DNA from 2 places in the Devosia sp. P2_G7 genome. Region 2 is predicted to be linked to the other one. Evidence: predicted binding sites of a transcription regulator. Region 2 holds the regulator's gene; the other holds the start of a gene.
The links. Region 2 encodes HrcA, which represses chaperone genes, less so after heat shock. Its sites were predicted from a motif close to GTTAGCACTCNCNNNNNGNGAGTGCTAAC; they were not measured.
Positions count from the first base shown of each region.

Region 1 (7,255 bases), on a different contig from region 2:
AGCAACCGAAGCCGCGTCCTGCAGGGCGGTGCGAACCACCTTCACCGGGTCGACCACGCCCATGGCAACCATGTCGCCATATTCGCCGGTCTGGGCGTTGTAGCCAAAGTTCGGGTTGGTGCTTTCGAGGATCTTGCCGACCACGACCGAGCCTTCATCGCCAGCATTGTTGGCGATCTGACGGACCGGCTCCTGGAGAGCGCGACGGACGAGAGCAATACCGGCCTGCTGGTCGGAATTCGCACCCTTGGCAGTGATGGCGTTCGAAGCGCGCAGCAGCGCGACGCCGCCGCCCGGCACGATGCCTTCTTCAACCGCGGCGCGGGTCGCGTTCAGCGCGTCGTCGACGCGGTCCTTGCGCTCCTTGACCTCGATTTCGGTCGAACCGCCGACCTTGATCACCGCAACACCGCCGGCGAGCTTGGCCAGACGTTCCTGCAGCTTTTCCTTGTCGTAGTCCGAAGTGGTCTCTTCGATCTGCGCCTTGATCTGGGCCACGCGGCCTTCGATGTCGGACTTCTGACCGGAGCCGTCGACGATCGTGGTGTTCTCCTTGGAGATTTCCACGCGCTTGGCAGTGCCGAGCATGTCGAGAGTGACGTTCTCGAGCTTGATGCCGAGATCTTCCGAGATCACCTGGCCGCCGGTGAGGACGGCGATGTCTTCGAGCATGGCCTTGCGGCGATCGCCGAACCCAGGAGCCTTGACGGCAGCGACCTTGAGGCCGCCGCGGAGGCGGTTGACGACGAGCGTGGCCAGGGCCTCGCCCTCGATGTCCTCGGCAACGATCAGCAGCGGACGCTGCGACTGCACCACGGCTTCGAGGATCGGCAGCATGGCCTGCAGGTTCGAGAGCTTCTTCTCGTGCAGCAGGATCACCGGATCCTCGAGCACCGCAACCATCTTCTCGGCATTGGTGACGAAGTACGGCGAGAGGTACCCGCGGTCGAACTGCATGCCCTCGACGACGTCGAGTTCAGTCTCGGCGGTCTTGGCTTCCTCGACGGTGATGACACCCTCGTTGCCGACCTTCTGCATCGCATTGGCAATCATCTCGCCGATGGCGGTTTCGCCGTTGGCGGAAATGGTGCCGACCTGCGCGACTTCGGCGTTCGAAGAAATGGTCTTCTTGGCCTTGCCGAGGTTGTCGACGACTTCCAGCACGGCCAGATCGATGCCGCGCTTCAGGTCCATCGGGTTCATGCCGGCAGCGACGAGCTTGACGCCCTCGTTGACGATGGCCTGGGCCAGCACGGTCGCGGTGGTGGTGCCGTCACCGGCAATGTCGTTGGTCTTCGAGGCAACAGCGCGCACCATCTGGGCGCCCATGTTCTCGAACTTGTCCTCGAGCTCGATTTCCTTGGCGACGGTGACGCCGTCCTTGGTGATGCGCGGGGCACCGAACGACTTGTCGATCACGACGTTACGGCCCTTCGGACCGAGCGTGACCTTCACTGCATTGGCGAGGATGTTGACGCCGCGGACCATCTTGTCGCGGGCATCGGTGGAGAACTTTACGTCTTTCGCAGCCATTGGAGGCGCTCCTTACGAGTTGAAAAGGGAGTGGTCGAAACCGGCGAAGCGCCTGGTTACGAGATCACGCCCATGATGTCGGATTCCTTCATGATCAGAAGGTCCTTGCCGTCGAGCTTCACCTCGGTGCCGCTCCACTTGCCGAACAGGATTCGGTCGCCGGCCTTGACGTCCAGCGCCACGACCTTGCCGCTCTCGTCACGGGCGCCGGGGCCGACGGCCTCGACGATACCCTCGGAGGGCTTTTCCTTGGCGGTATCGGGGATGATGATGCCGCCAGCCGATTTCTCTTCGCTGTCGACGCGCCGGACGACCACGCGGTCGTGCAGGGGACGGAAAGCCATTTTTGCTCCTATCAGCCTCTAAATGATTTCGCACCTGTTAGCACTCGTGATCGAGGAGTGCTAACGGCTGGCTGGGGATATAGGAGGGGCCCCGAAACGAGTCAAGGACGAGCGCAGCCATACGCTGGCGATGTGGCGACTATGCGACAAGCGCATGAAACAGGAGGCTTGCCGATGCGTTTGGGTGCGGACAGAAACCGTAAACCCGACCGATGGTAAGTTGCAAAGCGCCCGGCTTGGCGGTACCTGAGGCTGAAATTACCCCGGAGCAGACGTGACCGTCGTCCAATTCGATAGCCATACCCGCAAATCCCCGGAAGCCTGGGTCGCCCCACAACTGGCCGTCATCGTGCCCAGCTACAACGAGCGCGAGAACATTGCGCTGCTGTACGAGAAGGTCACTGCGGCGCTCGGCTCCATACCGTTCGAGTTCATCGTCGTCGACGACAACTCGCCCGACGGCACCCATGACCTGGTACGAGACATGGCGCGGCGGCACCCTAACGTGCGCGGCATCCATCGCCTCGGCCGGCGCGGCCTGAGTTCGGCCGTCATCGAGGGCATCCTCGCAAGTGCTGCGCCGTATTTCGCCGTCATCGACGCCGACCTCCAGCACGACGAGCGCATCCTGCCGCAGATGCTGGAGAAGGCCATTGCCGGCGACCACATCGTCGTCGGAACCCGGTATGACGGCCAGGGCAGCGTCGGTGAGGGACTTTCCAAGACTCGCGAGGCCGGCAGCCGCTTCGCCACCAAGCTCTCGAACGTGTTGACCGGCGAAACGCTCAGCGACCCGATGAGCGGCTTCTTCCTGATGCGCCGCGAGGTGTTCGACGAGGTGGCCCCTGCGCTCAGCGATGACGGATTCAAGATTCTGCTCGATATCATCGTCTCGGCGGGCCGGTTCCACGCTCTCCATGGCAAGCAGCTCAGGATAGGCGAGGTGCCCTATACCTTCCGCCCGCGCCATGCCGGCGAGAGCAAGATGAGCCCGATCATCGTCGTCCAGTTCCTGGGCCTGATCGTTTCGAAGCTCACCCGCGGCCTGTTGCCCACCAGCTTCCTGCTGTTCGGTCTCGTCGGCGGCTTCGGCGTCATCGTCCACATGGGGACGCTGTGGCTGACACACGAGCGGCTGGGTTTCAATTTCGTCTGGGCGCAGACAGCCGCGACCATCCTCGCCATGACCTTCAACTTCGTGCTCAACAACGAGCTGACCTACGCCAGCAAGAAGCTGCGCGGCTGGCGCTATCTCACCGGCATGCTGACCTTCTACGCCGTCTGTTCCATCGGCGCCCTGGCCAACGTCTCCGTCGCCAGCTGGATCTATGCCTATGACGGCTCGTTCTACCTCGCGGGCCTGCTCGGCGTGCTGATGAGCGTGGTCTTCAACTACTCTGTCACAAAGGTGTTCACATGGCGGTAAGCGCAGAACTCGAAATCAAGCTCCGCCGCACCGGTGGCGTCGGCCCCAATACCAAATGGACGTGGGAACTGATCGGCGCCGACGGCAAGGTGGCAAAGACCGGCACCGCGCTCGGCGAAGAGCACAAGGCCTTCGCGACCGCCAAGAAGTTCCGGGACAAGCTGACGAAGGCTTGAAGCGGGCTAAGCCGCGCCCTTCTTGCCTTCCAGTTCCGCCCACGCTTGTCGCTTGCGGTAGATCGTCGAGGGGCTGAGTTCGAGCGCCTGGGCGGCCAGCGCGATGTTGCCGCCGAAATTTTCGATCGCTTCCTCGATGATCCGCTGCTCCTGTTGCCACATCGGCAGCACGGTCTGCCGGCGCGGCAACAGCGCTGGCTGCTGCTGAGGGGTGGCTACCGGCCCGTCGAGGTCGGCCTGCGCGAGCATCTCGGCGTCGATCTCGCCGCCGTCGAACATCACGACCAGCCGGTGGATCAGCGTTTCGAGCTGCCGTACGTTGCCCGGCCACTCCTGGGCCATCAACTGCGCCGCCGCCTCCGTCGTGAAGCCGGCGAAGCTCTTGCGCTCCTCGGCCGCGAAGCGGTCGAGGAAGTGTCGCGCCAGCACGGCGACATCCGATGCGCGCTGTCGCAATGGCGGCAGGTGGATCGGCAGAACGTGCAGCCGGTAGAACAGGTCCTCGCGGAACTTGCGCTCGGCGATCAGCTGCATCGGGTTGCGATGCGTGGCACAGATCAGCCTTACGTCCAGCCGGCGCACGCCGCTTTCGCCCAGCCGGCTGATCGTGCCGGTCTGCAGGAACCGCATCAGCTTGCCCTGGAGACTGAGGTCGATCTCGCCGATCTCGTCGAGGAACAGCGTCCCGCCATCGGCGAGCTCCGCCGCACCCTTGTGCTCGTCCGCGCCGGCCATGGCGCCGCCGACTACGCCGAACAGCTCGGCTTCCATCATGTCCTGCGGGATAGCCGCGCAATCGACTGCAACGAAACGCCGGTGTGCACGGCTGCTGCGTTCATGCAGCGCTTCGGCGCAAAGGTCCTTGCCGGTGCCGCTCTCGCCCGTGATGAACACCGGAGCGGCTGAGTCGGCCACCCGCTCGATCTGCTCGTACACCACCTGCATCTGCGTCGAGGCGCCGACGAACCCGCCATAGCGTCCCGTCCGCTCGGCGCCGCGCGGATCGAGCGACAGCGCGTGCGTCTTGCCGTGCCGCTGCGCCAGCTCGCCCACCCGCGCTGCAAAGGCGCGCCCGCCGAGCGGCCGCGCAATATGATCATGGGCGCCAGCCCTGAGCGCCGACAGCGTCGCGCTCACCGAAGCCCCGTCCGACAGCGCGATCACCAGTGCGCCCTGCGACAGCCGCACCAGGCGCGTCACCGCCTCCTCGGCTTCCGCCGACAGGTCGTCGAGGCTCATCAGGTCGACCAGCAGCACATCGTAGCGTTCAGCGCGCAGCCGATCCGCCGCCTGCCGTCCGTTGCGGGCTTCGGCAATAGCCGGCGCCACCACGAGGCAGCCATTCAGCGTTTCGATCAATGCGCTGCAACCCGCCGCGTCGCGATCGACGAGCAGAATGCGGGCGGCAGTTTCCTGGCCGAAGCCGGGAGCGGGCATGGCGACAAGTCCTCGGGCACGTGGCTGTGCTGAATGGAGTGTTGACGAACTGGGTAAATAAAGCGTTCCAGGCGATCGGTGCGAAAACGCGCCAAAGCGCGTGGTTAGCCACACCTGCCTCTCTCCCGCGCCTTTCAGCGCCACGCGCCCGATGCTATGACGGGATGCGTCGAATTGTGTTGGCCATCCTGGGAGCCTGAGCGTACGTGCAAGGCCTCGTCTACATTTTCATCGCGCTGGCCACGCTCGGCGTAGCGGCCGCAGCGTATTTCGGGCTGACCTTTTCGCCCATCGAAGCCTTCGTCACCGCCATGGCCTTCGGCGCCATCGCCGTCGTGCTGATGGAACGTCGCCTGCGCCAGCGCTCCGAAGCGCGGCTCGAGCGCGCCGTCGAGGACCTGGCGCGCCTGCTCTCCACTGACGCCAAGGCCGGGCAAGTGCTGAGCCAGCGCGTCAACGCCATCGCCGACACCAATGCCGGCAACCGCCTTGATGGCATCGAAGCCGATATCTCGGTGCTCGGCACCGTCACCCGCCAGCTCGCCGAGGCGCTCGCCGAGTTCGAGGAAGCCCGCCGCGCCGATGGCGGTTCGGTCCGCGGCGCCTTGGTCGAGGAGCCGCCGCCGGCTGATGACGACATCTTCCTCGATCCGCTGATCCCCGAGGCCGAACTTCGCGCAGCGCTCGATGCCAACCGCCTGGTGTTCCACATCGAGCCGATCGTCATCCTGCCGGCCCGCAAGCCACTCGGCTACGACCTCGTGCCGCGCCTGATGCAGGACGCCGGGGGCCTCGCCGATGCCCCCGATTTCATGCCACGCCGCGGCGGCGAGGACCTGATCCGCCGTATCGAGGCAATGGCGCTCGAGGAAGCCGTCACCATTGCCCGCCGCGCCAAGACCGCCGGCCAGCCGATCCGGCTTTTCCTGCCGCTCAGCCGTGCCACCATCCTCGACAAGAAGGCGCTGGAGCAGGTTACCGCGACCCTGGTCGCCAACCAGGCCATCACCTCGTCGCTGAACTTCGCCATCCGCCAGACCGAATGGAAGCCGCTCGGCCCGTCGGAGAAGCGCGCGCTCTACGAGTTCAGGAAGGCCGGCGCCGGGTTCGTCCTCACCGATGCCACCTCGTTGCGCTTCGACTTCGCCGAGCTCGAGGGCCTCGGCTTCGGCTCGGTCCGCTTCGATGCCACCCGCTTCCTCGGCCAGCCGCAGACCTTCACCGATTTCCACACCGCCGACATCGCGCCCTACGCCAAGCGCTTCGAAATCGAGCTCTGCGGCACCGGGGTGATCGACGAGCAGCAGTTGCTCAGCCTGTTCGAAGATGGCATCAGCCTGGTGCAGGGCCCCCACATCGGCCGGCCCGGCCCGGTGCGACCCGACCTTGTGGTCGAGCGCCCGCGCGATGCCGGGCGCCGCGTCGAGGCGCAAGCCTAACAGACTGGATCTACAATGCAGGCACTTGATGGACTGAGCGAGATCGCCCCTCGCTACGATGTGGTGTTGAGCGACATCTGGGGCGTCGTGCACAACGGCGTCGCTGCCCATCCTACGGCCGTTGAGGCGTTGGTGAACTACCGCCGTGGCGGAGGCCGTGTCGTCCTCATCAGCAATGCCCCGCGCCCCTCCGGCCCCATCATCGAGATGATGGATGGCTTCGGCGTCTCGCACGAAGCCTATGACGACGTGGTGACCTCCGGCGACGCCACCCGCGTGATCCTCGAGGGCTATCGCGGCAAGACCGTCCACTATGTCGGCCCACCCAAGGAGAACGACAGCCTGTTCGAGGGTCTCGACATCACCATCGGCGCCGCGGAGTCGGCGAAGGCCGTGGTCGTCACCGACCTCGACACCGACGACGACACGCCGGACATGTACAACGATCGCATTACCCTCTGGCTCAGCCGCAACCTGCCGCTGATCGCCGCCAATCCCGACCGGGTGGTGGAACACGGCGACCGGCTCATCTATTGCGGCGGCGCCCTGGCCGATCTCTACGAGGCCCGCGGCGGCATGATCGTCATGGTCGGCAAGCCCTACAAGCCGATCTACTCCGAAGCGCTGCGCCTCGCGGAGAAAGCAGCCGGCCAGCCGGTCGACCGCTCCCGCATCCTCGCCATCGGCGACTCGGTCCGCACCGACGCCATCGGCGCCGCCGGGGCAGGGCTCGACCTGCTGTTCATCACCGGCTCGATCCACGCGGCCGAACTCGACGCCTTCGGCAAGGCCGACCCTGCAGCTATCCGCGCGCTCGTCGAACCCAGCGGCGCCAACGTAGCGGGCTTCATGCCGAAGCTGAGCTGGTAGCAGCAGGACCATCAGTCGGGATGCCTTCTC
Region 1 covers NZ_JBFUFI010000007.1:201,012-208,266, forward strand. The annotation lists gene groL (chaperonin GroEL) at 1-1,533, opposite strand, end outside; gene AC1DWU_RS13670 (co-chaperone GroES) at 1,590-1,877, opposite strand; gene AC1DWU_RS13675 (glycosyltransferase) at 2,152-3,303, shown strand; gene AC1DWU_RS13680 (hypothetical protein) at 3,294-3,479, shown strand; gene AC1DWU_RS13685 (sigma-54-dependent transcriptional regulator) at 3,486-4,916, opposite strand; gene AC1DWU_RS13690 (EAL domain-containing protein) at 5,123-6,355, shown strand; gene AC1DWU_RS13695 (TIGR01459 family HAD-type hydrolase) at 6,371-7,225, shown strand.
Region 1: a site for HrcA is predicted at 1,914-1,942, ahead of AC1DWU_RS13670 (co-chaperone GroES). Genes of this name have one in related genera too.

Region 2 (7,255 bases):
ATCCGCAGCTGTTTCAGTCGGGCACCTTCTCCCTCAACAGGAGAAGGCACTCACCTCGGCTAATGTGCCCTACGCGATCACGCAAACGCACACCTGCCGCCGGCTCCCCGCCGCCAGTGGATTGCGGTCAAAGTCCCCGTATCGATCCACGAGCCTCAGCCCTCCCAGTTCCACCAGCAGCGGCAGCTCCTGCGGAAAGATCTGCCGTAGTTCGAGCGGGGTGTGGCGGAAATCCTTGCGGTCGGCGGTGGACCAGTACCAGTCGGCGCGGCTCACCTGGGTGATCGGATCGTAGGCAATCGTCTCCTCGATGGTGACGTCACCTAGACGCGGGTGCGCGAACGTGCCCAGCAGCTCACGCCGCCCAGCCGGCAGGCTGAGCAGGCGCTGGCTCGGCACGAACACGTCGAATACCAGCCGCCCGCCCGGCGCAAGATGCTGGCGGATGGCCGAGAAGGCTCGGGCGAAGTCGGCGCGCGAGTGGAGGTGCATCAGCGAGTTGGCGGCAATAACGATCGCGTCGAAGCGCCGGCCGAGCACGAAGTCGCGCATGTCCAGCTGGATTAATTCGGCCGACACGCCGCGCTGGGCAACCGCAACGCGGGCATGCGACAGCATGGTCTCGGACACATCGCCGCCGGTCACGAGCGCTCCGCTTGCCGCCAGCGGCACCGTGAAGCGGCCGGAACCGCAAGCAAGTTCGAGTACGCGCTGGCCCGGTCCACCTGCCGCCTCGACATAGAAGCGCTCCATCGCGGCGTCCGGGGGCGCCACGAGGTCGTAGAGATCGGCATCGTCGTAAAGGCTGTCCATCGCGCTCCTCCTTCCGCAACCGGGCAACAAAAAGGGCGCCGGAGCGCCCTTCTCGACATCACCAGAAAGGTGAGATCAAACGCTCTTGTCCACTGCGCCTTCGGCCGGGGCGCCGGTTGCGCCGCCGCCCTTGGCGACGCCGACCATGGCTGGGCGCAGCACGCGGTCGCCGATGGCGAAGCCGGCCTGCACCACCTGCACCACGGTGCCTTCGGGGCGCGACGGATCGGGGACCTCGAACATCGCCTGGTGCTTGTGCGGGTCGAACTTCTGCCCTTCCGCCTCGATCGGCTTGACGCCGTGCTTGGCGAGCAACCGCTGCATCTCGCGCTCGGTCATCTCGATGCCTTCGATCAGCGAGCGGACCGTCGGGTCGGCGCTGTCGCGGGCCTCGGCCGGTAGCACCATCAGGGCGCGGCTCAGCGAATCGGTGGCCGTCAGCATATCGCGGGCGAACCCGGCGATGGCATAGGACCGCGTATCGCCGATCTCGCGCTCGGTGCGTTTGCGCAGGTTTTCCATCTCGGCGATGGTGCGCAGCAGCTTGTCGCGCATATCCTGGTTCTCGGCCTTGAGGGCCTCGATCGGATCGGGCGTCGCTGCCGTCTCGGCGGTCTTTTCGTCTGGCGTGTTGCCCTGGGTTTCGGTCGCGGTGGAAGCGGCCTTGTCGTCCTCGGGCTTGCTCGTATCGTCGTTCATTGGGACCTTGGATTTTGTCGCTGATCGCGTTTGCCCCGCATATCGGCCAATGAGCGATAAGATTCAAGCCTAGGAAAGGTTCCGGTACGGTCTCAGCCCTTCCGGGCCATCATGGCGGAGACGACATTGGCGGTATAATCCACCACCGGCACGATGCGCGCATAATTGAGCCGCGTCGGCCCGATGACGCCCAGGACGCCCACGACCTTCTGGTTTGCATCCTTGTACGGGCTGAGGATCACCGACGAGCCGGAGAGCGAGAACAGCTTGTTCTCCGAGCCGATGAAGATCTTCACCCCCTGCGCCGTCTCGGTATCGCCGAGCAGCTCGATCAGTCCATCGCGGCTTTCGAGTTCGTCGAACAGCTGGCGCACCCGGCTCAGTTCCTCGGACGCCATGGTGTCGTTGATGAGGTTGGCCCGGCCGCGCACGATCACCGTCGGTGGCGAAGCGCTGCCCGAGCCCGAGAGCGTCGCGAGCCCGGCATCCACCAGCTTGTGCGTCAGCTCGTCCAGCTCATGCACAGTGGCTTCGCGCTGCGCCTGCAGCGCCTTGCGGGTCTCGTTCAGCGTCTTGCCCACTGCGAAATGCGCCAGGTAGTTCGAGGCCTGCGTCAGCGCGCTTGCCGTCAGCCCCGGCGGCAGCGGCAGCACGCGGTTTTCCACCGAGCCATCCTCGCCCACCAGAACCACCATGGCGCGCTCGGCATCGAGCCGGATGAACTCGATGTGCTTCAGCACCAGGTCGGACTTTTGCGCGATCACCACGCCGGCGCCATGACTTAAGCCGCTGAGCAGCTGGCTCGCCTCGGTGAGCAGGTCCTCGACCTGCCCATGTACGGCCGGCCCCTGGAACTGCTTGGCGATCGCCGCCTTCTCGTCCTCGTTGACCGCGCCGACTTCCAGCATCGCGTCGACGAAGAACCGCAAGCCCTGCTGCGTCGGCAGCCGGCCGGCCGAGGTGTGCGGTGAGGCGATCAGCCCCAAATCCTCGAGATCGGCCATCACGTTGCGCACGGAAGCCGGGCTCAACCCGACGCTCAGCATCCGCGCCAGGTCGCGCGACGCCACCGGCGTGCCGGTGTCGAGATAGCGCTCCACCAACTTGCGGAAGATGTCCTGGCTGCGGGCGTTGAGCACTGCGAGCACGTCTTCGGGAGCTTTTGCGCGATCTGCCATGTTCACCATTTAGGCGGAAAGGCCTGTGTCGCCAAGCGACCGCTGCTTGTTCGGGGGGGCGGTCAGGGTTAAGAGGCGGTTAACAGCATTTCCAAGAACGAGTGATTTGATCATATGCGCCCTTCCGGACGCCAGCCAGACCAGATGCGGGCCGTAACGCTCGAACGTAATGTCGCCCCCAAGGCCGAAGGCAGCTGCCTCGTCAGCTTCGGCTCGACCAAGGTGTTCGTCACCGCCTCGGTCGAAACCACGCTTCCCTCCTGGCGCCGAAGCTCCGGCATGGGCTGGGTCACCGCCGAGTACGGCATGCTGCCGCGCGCCACCGGCTCGCGCACCAAGCGCGAAGCCGCGCAGGGCAAGCAATCCGGCCGCACCCAGGAAATCCAGCGGCTGATCGGCCGCAGCCTCCGCGCCGTCGTCGACATGCAGGCACTGGGCGAGAACCAGATCACGCTGGACTGCGACGTGCTGGAGGCCGATGGCGGCACCCGCACCGCCTCGATCACCGGCGCCTATATCGCACTGGCCGACGCCATCAAGTGGCTCGAGGCCCGCGGTCTCACCAAGGGCCCGGTGCTGCGCGATTCGGTCGCCGCCATCTCCTGCGGCATCTATCGCGGCAGCCCGGTGCTCGATCTCGATTATCTCGAGGACGTCGAGGCCCACACCGACGCCAATTTCGTCATGACCGGCACCGGCAAGTTCGTCGAGATCCAGGGCACCGCCGAGCAGGCGCCGTTTAGCCGCGACGAGCTCAACAGCCTGATGGCGCTGGCCGAGCAGGGAATCGGCGAACTCACGGCCCTGCAGAAGGCGGCCCTTTCCTGATGGTGGCGAAGCTCACATTGCGGCGCGGCGACCGGCTGGTGCTGGCGACCCACAATGCGGGCAAGCTCGCCGAGTTCAAGGAACTGCTGGCGCCGTTCGGGCTCGACCTCGTGTCGGCCGGTGAACTCGGCCTGCCGGAACCGGAAGAGACTGGCACCACCTTCATCGAAAACGCCCGCATCAAGGCACATGCCGCCGCGGCGGCCGCCAACAACATCGCACTGGCCGATGATTCCGGCCTCTCGGTCGATGCCATTGGCGGCAAGCCGGGCGTCTACACCGCCGACTGGGCCGGCTCTTCGGCGCACGGTGGCCGCGATTACATGGTCGGCATGCGCCGGGTCGAAGACGCGCTGCAAGGCGTCGGCGCCAGCACGCCGGGCGAACGCCGCGGCAGTTTCAACGCCACGCTCTGCCTCGCCCACCCGGATGGCCGCGAGGTAATCTACGAGGGAAAGGCCGAGGGCACGCTGGTCTGGCCCCCGCGCGGCGACAAGGGCTTTGGGTTCGATCCCGTCTTCATGCCCGACGGCTACGACATCACGTTCGGCGAGATGCCGTCGGAAGCCAAGCACTCCTGGTCGCCGGGCAAGGTTGGCCTCAGCCACCGCGCCCGCGCCTTCGCCAAGTTCGTCGACGATGCACTGGGAGGCGGCGTTGAGCACTGAAACCTTCGGCCACAACTCCGTCGATCCGCGCTCCAACGGCCTGTTCGGTGTGTACGTGCATTGGCCCTTCTGCGCCGCCAAGTGCCCCTACTGCGATTTCAACTCGCACGTGCACCGTGGTGAGTTCGACGAGCGGACCTACGTCGAGTCCTACGCGGCCGAACTGGCGCATTTCGCCAAGCAGACGCCCGGCCGTACGGTGCAGTCGATCTTCTTCGGTGGCGGCACGCCGTCGCTGATGGATCCGCGCTCGGTCGAGGGCATCCTCAATGCCATCTCCAAGCATTGGGTCATCGACCCGCGCGCCGAGATCACGCTCGAGGCCAACCCGACCTCGGTCGAGGCCGACCGCTTCCGCGGCTATCGCTCCGCCGGCGTCAACCGCGTCTCGCTCGGCGTGCAGTCGTTGCGTGAGGGTCCGCTGGCCGAACTGGGCCGCCGCCACACTGTCGACGAGGCCATCGCCGCCGTACGGCTGGCGCAGTCGATCTTCCCGCGCACCAGCTTCGACCTGATCTATTCGCGCCCGCGCCAGACCCTCGATGAGTGGCAGGACGAGCTGACCGAAGCGTTGTGGCTGGCGCAGGGACACCTGTCGCTCTACCAGCTCACCATCGAGATGGGCACGCGCTACTACGACCTGTTCCGCGCCGGCAAGCTGAAGATGCCGAGCGAGGATCTGAGCGCAGATTTCTACGAGATGACGCAGGAATTGACCCACAATGCGGGCCTGCCAGCATATGAAATCTCAAACCATGCGCGCCCCGGCCAGGAGAGCCGCCACAACCTGATCTACTGGCGCTACGGCGAGTATGTCGGCGTCGGCCCCGGCGCCCATGGCCGGCTGTTGATCAACAACCAGCGCCATGCCACGGCGACCGAAAAGATGCCGTTCGACTGGCAGAAGCGGGTGCAGTCGCGCGGCCACGGCATGGTCACCGACGACATCCTGACCTGGGAAGAAGAGGGCGACGAGCTGCTCGTCATGGGCCTCCGCCTCCGTGAGGGCATCGACCCGCGTCGCTTCCAGAAGATCTCCGGCCGCGCCATTTCCGAGCGCCAGATCAACGAGTTGAAGTCGATCGGCTTCGTCGAGACGCTGCCCAACGGCTTCATCCGCGTCACCGACAAGGGCTGGCCGGTGCTCGACGCGGTGGTCGCCGACCTAGCGGCCTAGCACCCACTCAAAACTCTTCGTCCAGAGTTCGGGCGGGATCTCGGCTTCCAGCGTCTTCACCAGCTTCGAGATCGGCACGGCGCGGAGCGTGTCCCGCCACGCCTGGTCGGCTTCCCACATCACCCGCGAGACGGCGCAGGGCTTTGACTCGCAATAACCCTCCGGCCGGCACGGGTTGTTCTGGCGGATCTGGGTGCACACGAAGGTGGAGCCCGGTCCCTCCACCGCCTCAACCACTTCGAGGAAAGAGATATCGGCCGGCGCTTTCGCCAGTCGGTAGCCACCCGATGGTCCCAGCGTGCTCTCGACGATGCCGGCATTCGACATCGCCTGCAGGGCCTTCGAGAGATATTCCTTCGGCACGCCGTGGAACTCCGCCAGCACCTTGGTCGCGAGGTACCGGTTCGCCGGAAGACCGGCGAGGATGGCGCAACAGTGGAGCGCCCACTCGACCTGGCTCTTGAGCTGCATCAGGTTCGCGGCGCGAAAGCTGTCTTCAACCAGGTTTCGAACCCGGTCGGCGTCTTCTGGTAGGCACCCTGTGGCACCAGCGACTTCTCGCTGAGTTCGGTGCCGAAGTACTTGGCGTGCGGGTCGCCAACCACAGTGCGCTTGTCGCCGGCTGCCGCGAGGTAGCGCTGCACCAGCGTGCTCAGCGGAAATGCCTCCGGCCCGCCGATCTCGCTGGTGCCGTTGAGCGGCGCCTTGAGCGCGATCTCGGCCACTGCGGCCGACAGGTCGATTGCCGCCACCGGCTGCACCAGAGCCGAGGAGAGTGTGATGCTGTCGCCCTCGCCGGCCGAGTTGGCAATTCCCTTGAGGAACTCGAAGAATTGCGTCGAGCGGAGGATTGTGTACGGAACCCCGCCCGCTTTGATCACCGCTTCCTGCGCCACCTTGGCGCGCATGTAGCCGCTGTCCGGGAGCCGGTCGGTGCCGACGATCGACAGCGCCACATGATGCTTCACGCCGGCGGCCAGTTCGGCAGCGACGAGGTTGCGGCCGGAGGTGGTGAAGAAATCCAGCACCGCCTGGTCCTCGAACGAGGGCGAGTTGGAGAGGTCGACCAGCACGTCGGCGCCCTTGAGCACTTCCGCCAGGCCCTCGCCGGTCAGCGTGTTCACCCCCGACGCCGGCGAAGCGGCGATCGCCTCGTGCCCCTTGGCAGCCAGCCCGCTCACCACCCGTGAGCCGATAAGCCCGGTTCCGCCGATCGCCACAACCTTCATCGCCATCTCCTAATTGAGGACATTACGCATCCTTAAGGACAATAGATATCCGTAATGTGAGACGCTGTAAACCCATGATCCTGCGGCCGGTGTCAGTCTGGTCTTGCTAAGCCCTGAGGCGGGTCACCGGCGCGGGCTGTTCCGCATGGAACAGCGTGCTCACCGATTCGCCGCTGTTGATCCGCCGCATCGCCTCGGCCAATGCCGGGGCAATCGACAGCACGGTGAGCTTGGGCACCCGACGCGTTTCGGCGATCGGTAGGGTGTCGGTGCAGACGATCTCCAGCACATCCGGCTCCGCCGCCAGCCGGGCGATCGCAGAACCAGCGAAGATGCCGTGCGTGCAGGCGATGCGCACCGAGCGAGCGCCGTGCGCCCTGAGGTGCTTGAGCAGCTCGATCATCGAGCCGCCATTGGCGATCTCGTCGTCGAGGACGATCACGTCGCGGCCCGCGACGTCCCCGATCAGCGCGGTGATCCGCACCTCGGTGTCGCTGATCCGCTCCTTGGCGCCCGCTGCAACCGGCACGCCGAGGCGTTTGGCGAAGGCGGCGGCGTTCTTGGCGTTGCCGAGATCGGGCGACACCACCACCGCATTGCTGATGTCGTAGCGCTGGAAATACTCGGCCAGCTCGCTCCGCGCATGCAGGTGATCGACCGGCA
Region 2 covers NZ_JBFUFI010000014.1:49,506-56,760, reverse strand. The annotation lists gene AC1DWU_RS20130 (class I SAM-dependent DNA methyltransferase) at 70-813, opposite strand; gene grpE (nucleotide exchange factor GrpE) at 889-1,512, opposite strand; gene hrcA (heat-inducible transcriptional repressor HrcA) at 1,605-2,699, opposite strand; gene rph (ribonuclease PH) at 2,805-3,518, shown strand; gene AC1DWU_RS20110 (non-canonical purine NTP pyrophosphatase) at 3,518-4,186, shown strand; gene hemW (radical SAM family heme chaperone HemW) at 4,176-5,363, shown strand; gene AC1DWU_RS20100 (RrF2 family transcriptional regulator) at 5,352-5,834, opposite strand; gene AC1DWU_RS20095 (SDR family oxidoreductase) at 5,834-6,592, opposite strand; gene AC1DWU_RS20090 (ribose-phosphate diphosphokinase) at 6,699-7,255, opposite strand, start outside.